3 regions of the Nonomuraea terrae genome follow, and region 1 is predicted to be linked to each of the others. Evidence: riboswitches for the same ligand, from Rfam matches in the RefSeq annotation. Region 1 holds a riboswitch; each other region holds the start of a gene.
The links. A riboswitch is a leader RNA that binds a small molecule or an ion and turns the genes downstream of it on or off. The one in region 1 is predicted to bind thiamine pyrophosphate.
Positions count from the first base shown of each region.

Region 2: it holds a riboswitch for thiamine pyrophosphate, as region 1 does, so the genes downstream of both, ACIBP6_RS39180 (TenA family protein) here and ACIBP6_RS30245 (purine-cytosine permease family protein) in region 1, are expected to answer to the same signal.
Region 3: it holds a riboswitch for thiamine pyrophosphate, as region 1 does, so the genes downstream of both, thiC (phosphomethylpyrimidine synthase ThiC) here and ACIBP6_RS30245 (purine-cytosine permease family protein) in region 1, are expected to answer to the same signal.

Region 1 is NZ_JBITLL010000006.1:205,279-209,614, forward strand. Features, by position in the region: gene ACIBP6_RS30235 (PAS domain S-box protein) at 1-41, opposite strand, end outside; gene ACIBP6_RS30240 (methylated-DNA--[protein]-cysteine S-methyltransferase) at 138-710, shown strand; gene ACIBP6_RS30245 (purine-cytosine permease family protein) at 696-2,033, opposite strand; TPP riboswitch at 2,024-2,138, opposite strand; gene ACIBP6_RS30250 (rhodanese-like domain-containing protein) at 2,258-2,581, opposite strand; gene ACIBP6_RS30255 (winged helix-turn-helix transcriptional regulator) at 2,578-2,967, opposite strand; gene ACIBP6_RS30260 (MFS transporter) at 3,081-4,336, shown strand, end outside.
Region 2 is NZ_JBITLL010000008.1:190,004-194,339, forward strand. Features, by position in the region: gene ACIBP6_RS39170 (fatty acid desaturase family protein) at 1-873, opposite strand, end outside; gene ACIBP6_RS39175 (pyridoxal-phosphate dependent enzyme) at 904-1,824, opposite strand; TPP riboswitch at 2,090-2,185, shown strand; gene ACIBP6_RS39180 (TenA family protein) at 2,173-2,847, shown strand; gene ACIBP6_RS39185 (carbon starvation CstA family protein) at 2,851-4,336, opposite strand, start outside.
Region 3 is NZ_JBITLL010000007.1:410,952-415,287, forward strand. Features, by position in the region: gene ACIBP6_RS35950 (AIM24 family protein) at 1-206, shown strand, start outside; gene ACIBP6_RS35955 (ArsR/SmtB family transcription factor) at 611-913, shown strand; gene ACIBP6_RS35960 (YbaK/prolyl-tRNA synthetase associated domain-containing protein) at 903-1,397, shown strand; gene ACIBP6_RS35965 (universal stress protein) at 1,387-2,217, opposite strand; gene ACIBP6_RS35970 (hypothetical protein) at 2,241-2,588, opposite strand; TPP riboswitch at 2,690-2,800, shown strand; gene thiC (phosphomethylpyrimidine synthase ThiC) at 2,793-4,336, shown strand, end outside.

The sequences.
Region 1 (4,336 bases):
CGGGCGATCTCCTCGTCACTACCGGCCCATTGGTCCCCCACACCTCCATAGTGCCCGTGGCGCGGTGGGTGCGTCGGGCGATCCGTCCGATACGCTGCGGTCACGGTGATTCTCGACGGGTGGGGAGGGTGAGGGGAATGTCGAGTTCCGATCTCGATGCCCTGCTACGGGTGACCTCCAGCACCTATCGGGGAGTGAGGCCGCCCGCCATCGCGTTCGGCGCCTATGACGGCGCCGTGGGCCGGCTCGTGCTAGCGGTGACCGGCAAGGGCATCGCGGCCTGCAGCTTCGAGGCGGAAAACGATGTGTTCGAGCTGATCAGCAGGCATATGGGCGATTCCATCGGGCCCGACCCGCGCCGGCTCGACCCGGTGCGCAGAGAGCTCGACGCCTACTTCTCGGGCCGGCTGCGGGCGTTCGCCACGCCGGTCGACCTGACGCTCGCCACCCCGTTCGCTCGTACGGTGCTGCAGAAGACGATGGCCGTCCCCTACGGCACCACCACGACGCTGGAGGAGATCGGCGAGAGCATCGGCCGGCCGCGCGCGCTGCGGGCGATCGGCAACGCGCTGGCCTCCAACCCCGTCTGCGTGATCGCCCCGTGTCACCGGGTGGTGCGCGCCGACGGCTCGCTCGGCGACTACGCCGGAGGCGCGGCCGCCAAGCAGCACCTCCTCAACGTCGAGCGGCGCGTCTCAGCGGGCAGCTGAGCGGCGCTGCCGCACCAGGCCGATCACGGCGGTCACGAGTGCCGCGACGACCGCGCCGCCGAGGGCGCCGTTCATCCACGGCTCGCGGGTGAAGCCGATGGCATCGCGCAGGCCCGCCCAGATCTGGTCCCACCCGGCGACGGTCGGGGTGGAGGTGGTCAGCCAGTACGCGACGAAGCCGAGCGCCCACGGCACCAGCATCGACCAGCGCGAAGGCGCGTCCTCGGCGGTGTTCCACGAGCGGGAGCCGCCGAAGAGGAAGTACTCGACGGCGAGCACCGCGAACATCGGCACGAACACCGCCCCGATCACGCCCAGGAACGCGCCGTAGGAGTTGACGTCCACCACCAGGGCGATGCCGACGGTCAGCACGCCGATGGCGACGGAGAAGACGCGCCGGTCCACGCGCGGCATGAGGTTCTGCAGCGACATGGTGGTGGAGTAGACGTTGGCGAACGACTGGTCGGTCTCGCGCAGCGTCAGGACGGCGAAGAACAGCACGCCCAGCGGCACCGCGACGAACGTGCCGAACACCGACGTCGAGTCGGCCGCCACCGCCTCGGCTCCCGCGATCGCGACCGCGTACACGCCGAGGCCGAGGCAGGCCACCTGGGCCAGCGTGTAGCCCCCGACCACGCCGGTGAACGCGGCCTTGCTCGACCGCGAGTGCCGGGCGAAGTCGGCGGCCATCGGCACCCACGACACCGACAGCGCGATCACGTAGTCGACCGCCGGCGCGAACGCCTCCCACGAGCCGCCCGTGTACGGGGGCGCGTCGGAGATCATGTGCCAGGCGAACCAGAGCATCGAGATGATCACCCCGATGGTGACGTACCGGCGCAGCACCCGGATCGCGCCGAGCGGCCAGATCGTCAGCGCGGTGGTCAGCACACCCGCCACGATCACCCACGCCTCGTACGGGATCCCGCCGAACATCGCGTTGGCCGCCTTGGCGATCACCCACAGCTCGAAGGCGCCCCAGCCGAGCATCTGCACGATGTTCAGCACCGTGGGGACGTACGACATCCTGGCCCCGAACAGCCCGCGCAGCAGCACCATCGCGGGCTGTCCCGTCCGGGTGCCCGGGATGGCCGACAGGCCGACCATGGCGGTGCCGATCAGGCTGCCGATCACGGTGGCGAGGAGCGCCGCGCCCAGCGAGAGCGGGACGCCGTCGAGGGGGTCGATCAGGAACAGCGCCCCGGAGAAGCCGAGCAGGCTGACCCCCAGGTTGGCCCAGAGCGCACCCTGGTCGAGCACGCCCAGCGTCTTCGGCGGCCGTCCTTCGAGGGTCAGGGGGACTTCTTCGACGCCGTGCGTCATCGCACACTCCCTACGCCGGCATTACCCGGACAGGTTCGTGCGGTCGGCGACAGCGCTCAGTCGCCCTCTCAGCCTGGTAAGCCCCAAGCTCCCGCGTTGACAGGTATGGCAAAGCCAGGATCAACCCGGCTTTACGCCCCCATGATGCCCTAACCCTTCACCAGACCGCCAGACCGCCCCTCGACGGAGCGGGCCAGGGTCAGCGCGGCGCCCCTCTCCCGGGCTCAGGCGACGAACGGCGGCTGGCCGGTCTCGCTCTCCATCGGACGGCTCGCCGCCTCCCACGACTGCATGCCGCCCGCCACGTTGACCGCGTCGCGGCCGAGCTGGTTGAGCCACGCCGCCACCTGCATCGACCGGCCACCCACCCGGCAGACGACGTAGACCGTGCGGTCGGCGGGGACCTCGTCGAGGCGGCCCTGGATCTGCGTCATCGGGATGTGGACGGCCTGCGGCGCGTGCCCTGCCAGCCATTCTTCCTGCTCACGGACGTCGAGCAGGTAGGCGTCGTCGGGGAGGGCGTTGGCCTCGATCTCGGGAACGGTCATGTCTCCATCATCTCGCGCCGCGCGTCGTAGTCGGCACGCGCCGCCGCGATCTCCCCCCGGTGCTCCTCCGTCCAGGTGACCAGCGCCTTGATGGTCTGGTGCAACGTACGGCCGAGCGGCGTCAGCGCGTAGTCGACCCGTGGCGGCACCACGGGGTGGACCGTGCGGGTGACCAGGCCGTCGCGTTCGAGCTGGCGCAGGGTGACGCTGAGCATGCGCTGGCTGACGCCGTCGATCTCGCGGCGGAGCTGGGTGAAGCGCAGGCTCTGGCAGTCGAGCAGGGCGATGACCAGCAGCGACCACTTGTCGGCGATGCGGTCGAGGATCTGCCGGACCTCGCAGTCCTCCCGGGTGTCCCACTGACGGGCGTCGTAGTCGTCGTCCACGGTGCTTTCGCAGTAACTGAGTGACCTTAAAGTGCCGTCTTCCACGACATTTCATACTGGCCCATGATGTGGACGGTTACAAGAGATAACCGACCTGCCGAAAGGTAACCGTGATGCCAGTTTCTGCCCGTTCTTGGGGCGTACTCGCTGTTCTGTGCGGAGCCATCTTCCTTGAGGGCATCGACGTGGCCATGCTGAACGTCGCCCTCCCCTCCATCCGGGCCGACCTGGGGCTGTCCACCGGCATGCTGAGCGGCGTCGTGAGCGCGTACGTGCTCGGCTACGGCGGGTTCATGCTGCTCGGCGGCCGGGCGGCCGACCTGCTGGGCAGGCGGCGGATGTTCCTGCTCTGGCTGGTGGTCTTCCTCGTCTTCTCCGGGCTCGGCGGCTTCGCGGACGAAGGGTGGGTGCTGCTCGTGGCGCGGTTCGTCACGGGGGTCGCCGCCGCGTTCATGACGCCGGCCGGCCTGTCGCTGATCACCACGACCTTTCCCGAGGGCCCGGTGCGCAACCGGGCGCTGCTGATCTACGCGGGGACGGCCGCGGGCGGGTTCGCGCTCGGCCTGGTGATCGGCGGCCTGCTGACGGCGTTCGGCTGGCGCTGGGTGTTCTTCGCGCCGGTGCTGATGTCGGCGGTGATCCTGGCCGCCGCCATCCCGTTGCTGAGGAAGCCGGACGGCGAACGGCCCGCCGCGGGCGGGTTCGACCTGACGGGCGCGGTCCTCGTCACGACCGCGATGATGCTGCTGGTCTACGGCGTCGTACGCCTGGAGCACCCGGCCGACGGGTGGCCGCTCACCGTCGCCGCCTTCGCGGGCGGGCTGGCGCTGCTGGCGGCGTTCGTCGCCGTGGAACGCCGCGCCGCCCATCCGCTGGTGCGCCTGGGCATCTTCAGGTCGAAGGCGCTGGTCCGGGCCAACGTGACGGCCGCCCTGCTCACGGCCTCGTTCTTCGGCTTCCAGTTCCTGGTCACGCTCTATTTGCAGGAGTTGCGCGGCTGGTCCACCATCCAGACCGGCCTGGCGATGCTGGCCGCCGCCGCCGACGTGGTGCTCGCCCCCATCCTGACCCCGTGGCTGGTCAACCGGTACGGCAACGCCAAGGTCGTGTTCGCCGGCCTGCTGTCGGGCCTGCTGGCCTACGCGCTCTTCCTCGGCGTCGGCCTGGACTGGGTGTACGCCGCCATGCTGCCGTCGATGCTGCTGATCGGCCTGATGTTCGCCTTCGTCTACGGCCCGCTCACCATCGTGGCCACCGACGGCATCGCCGAGCACGAGCAGGGCCTGGCCGGCGGTCTGATCAACTCCTCGTTCCAGTTCGGCGCGGCGCTCGGGCTGTCGGCGGTGACGGCGGTGAACGTGGCCGCCCT
Region 2 (4,336 bases), on a different contig from region 1:
CGCGTACGTACGCTCCACGTGGACGGCGTGGCGGCGGGTCTCCTCGTGACGGCCGGGCAGCAGGTTGATCGGCACGCTCATCGCGGCATGGTGCTCGATGTGCAGGTTGTTGCCGTTGGTGAACCAGGTGCTCAGCCGGCTCCCCCTGATCGACCGCGTGTTGCGCAGCACATCGGTGCTGTCGGTGTCGCAGAGGACGTGCTCGGGCAGCTCCACGAGGAAGTGCAGTGGCACCGCGAGCAGGAGGGGCAGCACCCACAGCCGGAGCGGGTACTGGCCGTACCCGGCCACGGCGACGCCGAGCGCGGCCAGGACGGCCCCGCCCAGGACCAGGTGGTCCACGACGATGCGGCGGCGCATGGCCGGGCTGACCGCGCCGAACCCGTACGTCCAGCGGCCCGTGGCGGCGAGCAGCACCTCCCACAGGACCGAGGCGAGCCGCCGGTAGTCGAGCAGCCCGCGTACCAGGTGTGACACGGTCAGCGGTGCCCGGGTGTCGAAGCCGAAGAACTCGGTGTCCTGGGGCGTGCCGAGATAACGGTGATGCTGCAGGTGACGCAGGCGGTAGTGGCTGTAGACCACCATCAGGGGCAGGCCCAGCGGGACGCCGGCCAGCCGGTGCGGCCAGGGCCTGCGGAACGCCGAGTGGTGCAGGCACTGGTGCTGCAACTCGACGGCGTGCGTGTACATCGCGGCGAGGATCACCACGCCCACGGCGACCAGGGGTAACTCCGGGCGCAGCGCGAGGACCACCCCCACGGCGGTCAGCACGGCCAGCGCGGCCAGCTTGGCGACGAAGACCCGCTGGTCGTCCCGGGTCACCTTGGTGCGCGCGAAGAGCAGCGCGGGGCCGCCTCCGGTCAGTGCGGTCATCGTTTCCCCGATCAGGTGCGGCAGGTACGGTCAGCGTCCGCTGAGCAGCACGACGTGGGTTCCGGACAGCGGGCCCGCCGCGCGGGCGCGCGCGAGCAGCCCGGCCAGGGCCGCCGCCCCGGCCGCGGTCGGGCTCGCACCGTACGGGGTGAGCGCGGCCCTGGCCTCGATCAACTGCTCGTCGTGGACCCCGAACACCGCGCCGCCGGTGTCGGCGATGGCCGCCATGGCCTCGGCGCCCTGCAGGGCGTGCCAGTTGACCAGCGGCTGGTTGTGGTCCGACGCCGTGACGGCGTCCGGCGGCAACATCCGGTACTCGCCGGGCCAGCTCGTCACCACCGGGTTGTTGCCCGCGGAACACACACCGTTGATCACGCTGGACCAGCCGAGTGCCCGCATCCGCCGGTGGACGGCGATCGTCGTGGTGCCGTTGCCCACCGGGACCCACAGCGCCGCGGGCGGCTCGCCGAGGGCCTCCCGCAGCGCGGGGACCACCACGCCGTGTCCCTCGAACACCGCGTCCGCGTACGGGCCGTCCACGTTGCCGTCGACCGCGCCCTCCTCCGCGGCCACCCGGCGGGACTCGTCCACGGCGTCCTCGTAGCTGCCGGGCACCAGATGCACGTGAGCCCCCGCGGCGCGCATCCACGCGCCACCGTCGCTCCAGCCCTCGGGCAGGACGATTGTGCAGGTCATGCCGGCAGCGCGGCACGCCATCGCCATCGCGCGGCCGTAGTTGCCGCACGTCGCGACCACCACATGGCGGTACCCGTCGGCGGCGGCGCGGGCCACCACGGCCCGCGCCGCGGGTTCCTTGTGGCTGCCGGAGGCGTACCGGGTCTCGTCCTTGATCAGGACGCGGGCTCCGGGGACGAGGTCCGCGGCGTCGATCAGCGGCGTGCCGTACGCGTCGATGGGCGCGCCGGCGGACGTCAGGGTTTCCGTGGACATGCGTCTCCTCGGACATGGTCGTGCAGAGGGAAGGAGGTCAGGGCCTGATCACCGACCGCGTCCTGATCCCGATCGGGATCGCACGGGGAGGAGGGCGCGTGACTGGGACGAACGTTACAAAGGGACATATCAGGCCGGGTTAACGGCAGCCGAAACCTGGATGTTGATCAAGGAGTAACTGCCTGATCTTGGAATGAATCGCCAGGTAACAACCCACATGAGGGCTGACGTACAAGATGTCCGGCTAATCCCGTGTTACAGTCGGCGCGTTGACGCGGGGTGCCCGGGCGTCCGGGCTGAGATCACACCCGTCGAACCTGCTCTAGTTCGCACTAGCGAAGGGACGTCATGTTCTGCGACGACATGTGGCAGCGCACGGCCGAGTTGATGAAGGCCATCCACGACCACCCGTTCAACGTCGCACTCGGCGACGGCACGCTCGAACCCGAGCGGTTCGCGTTCTACATCGTGCAGGACGGCCGCTATCTGGAGGCGTTCTCCAAGACGCTCGCCACGGCGTCGGCCCGCGCCGGCGACCCGGCGGAGGCCGCGTTCTACGCGCAGAGCGCGCACACCGCGCTGGCCGCCGAGCGCCTGCTGCACGCCGGCTACGTCGCCGACCTGGGCGCCGACGCCGAGGGCGTCGCCACGTCGCCGACGTGCCTGGCGTACGCGTCGTTCCTGCAGGCGACCGCGCTCACCGCGCCGTACCCGGTGATCGCGGCGGCGGTGCTGCCGTGCTTCTGGATCTATCAGGACGTCGGCACGGCGCTGCTCGGCAGGGCCGGCGACCTGGACGGCCACCCGTACGGGAAGTGGATCTCCACCTACTCCGACCCCGGCTTCGCGGCCTCCGTGGAGCAGGCCAAGGCCGTCGCCGACCGGCTCGCCGCCGCCGCCGGGCCGGACACCCGCGCGGCCATGGAGCGGGCGTACTGCCGGGCGGCGGCGTACGAGTGGATGTTCTGGGACAGCGCCTGGAGGCGCGAGACCTGGCCGACCGAGCGGTGGCTCGCGCCCTGACGCTCAGCTCCCCGCTGTGGCCCTGGCCATCGCCTCCCGTTCCTCGCGGGTGGGGATGAGGCCGGACGGCGCGAGGATCTTCGACTCCTGGAACGGCTCCTCCGTGCTCGGCAGCGGCTCCGGCGATCTGATCGCCTTCACCCACACCCGCATGGCGTCCACGATGACGACGATGATCAGAATGGCGAACAGGGCCGCCAGGATGCCGTCGACGGTCGAGTTGATCACGATCTGCCGCATCGCGTCCTCCGTCCGGGCGGGCGCGAGCAACTGGCCCTGGTCGAGCGCGGTCTGGTAGCGGTCGCGCTGGGCGAAGAAGCCGAGCCCCGGGTCGGGCGAGAAGATCTTCTGCCAGCTCGCCGTCAGCGTGACGGCGACGTCCCAGGCCAGGGGCACCGCCGTGACCCAGGCCCATTTCAGCCGCCCGCTCTTGATCAGCAGAGTGGTGGCGACGGTGAGCGCCACCGCGGCGAGCAGCTGGTTGGCGATGCCGAACAACGGGAACAGCTGGTTGATGCCGCCGAGCGGGTCGTTGACGCCCTGGTAGAGGAAGTAACCCCAGGCCGCCACGACGACGGCGCTGGAGATGTAGACGCTCGGCCACCAGCTCACCCGGCCCATCGGCTTCCACAGGTTGCCGATGGTGTCCTGGAGCATGAAGCGCCCGACGCGGGTGCCGGCGTCGACGGTGGTGAGGATGAACAGCGCCTCGAACATGATCGCGAAGTGGTACCAGAACGCCTGCAGCGCCTGGCCCCCGAGGAACCCGGAGAAGATCTGGGAGATGCCCACCGCCAGCGTCGGCGCGCCGCCCGTCCGGGCGATCAGCGTCTCCTCCTGTACGGCCGTCGCCGCCGCCTGCAGCTGCTCGGGCGTGATGATGAAGCCCATGTTCGTGACGGCCTCGGCGGCGCTCTGCACGGTGGTGCCGACGACGCCGGCCGGGGAGTTCATCGCGAAGTAGAGGCCGGGGGTGAGCACGCAGGCCGCCGTGATCGCCATGACGGCCACGAACGACTCCATGAGCATGGAGCCGTACCCGATCAGGCGGACCTGGCTCTCCTTCTGGATCATCTTGGGCGTCGTGCCGGACGAGATCAGCGAGTGGAACCCCGACAACGCGCCGCAGGCGATCGTGATGAACACGAACGGGAACAGCGACCCGGCGAAGACCGGCCCGTCGCCGGTGAAGGCGAAGTCGGTGAAGGCGGGGGTCTGCATGACCGGCATGGTGACCGCGATGCCGATCGCGATCAGCACGATCGTGCCGATCTTCATGAACGTCGACAGGTAGTCGCGCGGCGCGAGCAGCATCCAGACGGGCAGCACGGCGGCGACGAACCCGTACGCGATGAGCCACAGCGCGATGGCGGACGGGCTCAGCGTGAAGAACGGCGCCCAGCTCGACTCCTGCACCCAGCCGCCGGCCACGATCGCCAGCAGCAGCAGCGCGACGCCGATCACGCTGGCCTCGACGACCTTGCCGGGC
Region 3 (4,336 bases), on a different contig from region 1:
ACGTGGCGCGCATGCCGACGTTCGTCGATGGGCAGGCGGCGGTCTGCTGGAGTGCGGGGTTGCAGGTCGGCGTCAACCGGACGATGAAGGCGGGCGCGCTGATCGGGCGGGGGAGCGGCGAGGCCATGCAGTTGGCGTTCCGGGGGCAGGGCTTCGTGTTGGTGCAGGCCAGCGAAGGTCCTCCTGTGGTGAAGGCGTCCTCCTGACGGGCTGCGTGTTGGTGTAGGCCGGCGAAGGTCCTTCTGTGGTGAAGGCGTCCTCCTGACGGGCTGCGTGTTGGTGTAGGCCGGCGAAGGTCCTTCTGTGGTGAAGGCGTCCTCCTGACAGGGGCGTGTTGGTGAAGGCCGGCGAAGGTCCTCCCGTGCTCCTGGCGGGGGGCGTGCTGGCGCCGGTCAGCGAAAGGGCCGCCCGTTGTGGAGGCGTCCTCCTGATCGTCCGCTGCGCGAGGTCGCCGTCGGCGGTTCTCTCCGTGGGTGGGAGAACGTCGCTTCGGCGGCCACGAGCGCCGGTGCCGGGGTGAAGGGCCGTGTAGGTGGCCCACTCCAGGGTGCTGAGCCAAGTGGAGGGCGCCCCCATAGACAGGGAATTAGCTAATTGCCATAATGCCGTGGTGCTGGATGTCGACCTGGTCAAGGCGTTGGCCAATGACAAGCGGCTGCGGATCCTGGAATGGCTGCGCGACCCCGCGCGCCACTTCTCGCCGCAGCGCGAGGGCGACCTCGTGCGCGACGGCGTCTGCTCGCTGTTCATCGCCGAGAAGCTGGGCGTGAGCCAGCCGACCTGCGGCGAGCATCTCAAGGTGCTCGCGAAGGCGGGCCTGATCCGCGGCAGGAAGATCAAACAGTGGGTGTTCTACCGGCGCGACGAGGACCGGATCGCCGCGGTGAAGGAGATGCTGAGCAGTGACTGGTGAGCCGTACGCCGCCTACGAGCGGCTGATCGCCGACATGGACGCGGCAGGAGCGCGCTACCGGCTGATCGACCACGCTCCCGAGGGGCGTACGGACGAGGTCAGCGCGTTGCGCGGGCACGACGTGTCGCAGGCGGCCAAGTGCCTGATCGTGATGGTCAAGATCGGCAAGAAGCAGACGCGGCACGTGCTGGCCGTCGTGCCCGGCGACGCCCGGCTCGACCTGCAGGCCGTCAAGGAGCTGCTCGACGGCACGTACGTCGGCTTCGCCGGCAAGGACAAGGCCGAGGAGCTGGCGGGCAGCGTCAGCGGGACGGTGCTGCCGTTCAGCTACGACCCGCGGCTGGAGCTGGTCGCCGACCCGTCGCTGCTGGGGCAGCCCGAGCTGTACTTCAACGCCGCCCGCCTCGACCGCTCGGTGGCGCTGGCCACGGACGACTACGTACGGCTGGCCAAGCCGCGGATGGCGCCCATCGTCATGAACTAGTGCGGACCACGGCCAGGGGGCAGGGCGCGTGGTGCAGCAGGGCCTGGCTGATGGAGCCGAGCAGCATGCCCGCGAGCTGCCCGTGCCCGCGCGAGCCGACGACCAGCAGGTCCGCGCCCACCGCGGCCTCTTTCAGCACCTCCAGCGGGTGCCCGTGCACGACCTCGGGAACCACGTCGACCGCGGGGTGCCGGTCGCGGTGGCCGGTCAGCCGGTCTTTCAGCAGGTCCAGCGCGTCCTGTTCGCTGTCGCGGTCGGCAGGCTCGAAGCCGGTGGACCGGGGCCAGGCCCAGGCGTACACGACGCGCAGCCGGGCGCCCCGCAGCCCTGCTTCGCGGAAGGCGAACTCGATCGCGCGCTCGGCGCCGGGGGAGTTGTCGGTCCCGGCCACGATCTCGCCGCGTGAGACGGCCGGCTGGTGCTGGACGAGCACGACGTTCGTCCGGGCGTGCGTGGCGACCCCGTGCGCGGCCGAGCCGATGAGCAGCCCGCGTACGCCGCCGACGCCGCGGTTGCCGACGACCAGCAGCTCGGCCCGTTCCGACGCCTTGACCAGGGCCGATCGAGGGTCGCCGGGCAGCAGCACGCCTTCCACGCTGACCTGCGGCCACTCGCGGCGGGCGCGGTCCTGCGCCGCGGTCAGCACGGTGTGGGCGGAGTCGCGCATCCACCGGGCCACCTCGGCGTAGTGGAGGGCCTCCTGCTCGCACAACCACTTCGGCACGGCGTAGGCCACGGTGAGCGGCGCCCCCCGCAGCTTCGCCTCGGTGGCGGCCCAGCCGGCGGCGTCAAGGCCGGTACGGGAGCCGTCCACGCCCACGATGATCAACCGATGTCAGCTCCTCACGATCGCGTGTAGCACTCCACTTCGGCGCGGCGGAGGGACAATCCCTGCTCGGTGGACTCGCGCACGCACCGGCGCTCGGTCTTGCTGAGTTTGAGCTCGCCGCACACGGCCACGCCGGCGTACGCGCGGCAGTCGAGCTCCGTGTCCTCGTTGCCGACGCGGTACGTCCGTCTGACCTCCGCGCGGCACCTCGCGGGTCCGGTGTCCGCGTAGCGACACTGGGCGATCAGCGTGTCGTACTGTTCCTGGCTCACTTCGCGCTGGTCGCTACCGTCCCCAGCGGCTGCGGTGGCGCCGACCGCGGCCAGCACCACGAGTCCGGCGACAGCGACGATCTTCTTCATAGTCCCCCCGAAGTGGTCCGTACCGCCCAGGAGGGTCACCAAACATCAATTCACACAAACGCACCATGTTTCAGGCGATGCCGGGCGTGGGTACGATCACCGCCGTCCAACGCGGGAGCCCTGCACATCGGGCTGAGAGGACGGCTGAAAGCCGCCGACCGCCAGAACCTGCTCCGGGTAATGCCGGCGAAGGGAGTTTGCGCGATGACTGACGCGCACCAGCCCCGATTCTCCAAGATCTACACCGGTGACCTGCGCGTGCCGATGCGGCAGGTGCACCTGTCCAACGGATCGGCGGTGACGCTGTACGACACCTCGGGCCCGTACACCGACCCCTCGTACGAGCCTGACCTGCGGCGTGGTCTGCCGCGGCTGCGCGAGCCCTGGGTTGCCGAGCGCCGCGAGAAGGGAGAGCCGGTCACCCAGGTCGGCTGCGCCCGGCGCGGGATCGTGACCAAGGAGATGGAGTTCATCGCCGTGCGCGAGGGGGTCACCCCCGAATTCGTCCGGCAGGAGGTGGCGGCCGGACGGGCCATCATCCCCGCGAACGTCAACCACCCCGAGTCCGAGCCGATGATCATCGGCAGGAACTTCCTCGTCAAGATCAACGCCAACATCGGCAACTCCGCCGTGACCTCCTCCATCGAGGAGGAGGTCGAGAAGATGACCTGGGCCACCCGGTGGGGCGCCGACACGATCATGGACCTGTCCACCGGCGACGACATCCACGAGACGCGCGAGTGGATCCTGCGCAACTCGCCGGTGCCGGTCGGGACCGTGCCGATCTACCAGGCACTGGAGAAGGTCAAGGGGCGCCCCGAGGCGCTGTCGTGGGAGGTCTACCGCGACACCCTGATCGAGCAGTGCGAGCAGGGCGTCGACTACGTGACCGTGCACGCGGGCGTGCGGCTGTCGTACGTGCCGCTGACCGCCGGCCGCAAGACCGGCATCGTCTCGCGCGGGGGCTCGATCATGGCCGCCTGGTGCCTGGCGCACCACCGCGAGAGCTTCCTGTACGAGAACTTCGCCGAGATGTGCGAGATCCTGGCCCGCTACGACGTGTCGTTCTCGCTCGGTGACGGCCTGCGCCCCGGCTCGATCGCGGACGCGAACGACGAGGCCCAGTTCGCCGAGCTGCGCACGCTCGGGGAGCTGACCACGATCGCGCGAGAGTACGACGTGCAGGTCATGATCGAGGGCCCGGGCCACGTGCCCATGCACAAGATCAAGGAGAACGTCGAGCTGCAGCAGGAGCTCTGCGACGACGCGCCGTTCTACACGCTCGGCCCGCTCGTGACCGACATCGCCCCTGGCTACGACCACATCACCTCGGGCATCGGGGCCGCCATGATCGGCTGGTTCGGCACCGCGATGCTCTGTTACGTCACCCCGAAGGAGCATCTCGGCCTGCCGGACAAGGACGACGTCAAGACCGGCGTGATCACGTACAAGATCGCCGCCCACGCCGCGGACCTGGCCAAGGGGCATCCGCAGGCCCAGGCGTGGGACGACGCGCTGTCGGACGCGCGGTTCGAGTTCCGCTGGGAGGACCAGTTCGACCTGTCGCTCGACCCTGACACGGCCCGGTCCTTCCACGACGAGACGCTGCCCGCCGCGCCGGCCAAGACGGCCCACTTCTGCTCGATGTGCGGCCCGAAGTTCTGCTCGATGCGCATCAGCCACGAGATCCGCGAGCAGGGGTACGCCGAGAAGGCCGCCGAGTTCCGCCGCCTCGGCGGCGAGATCTA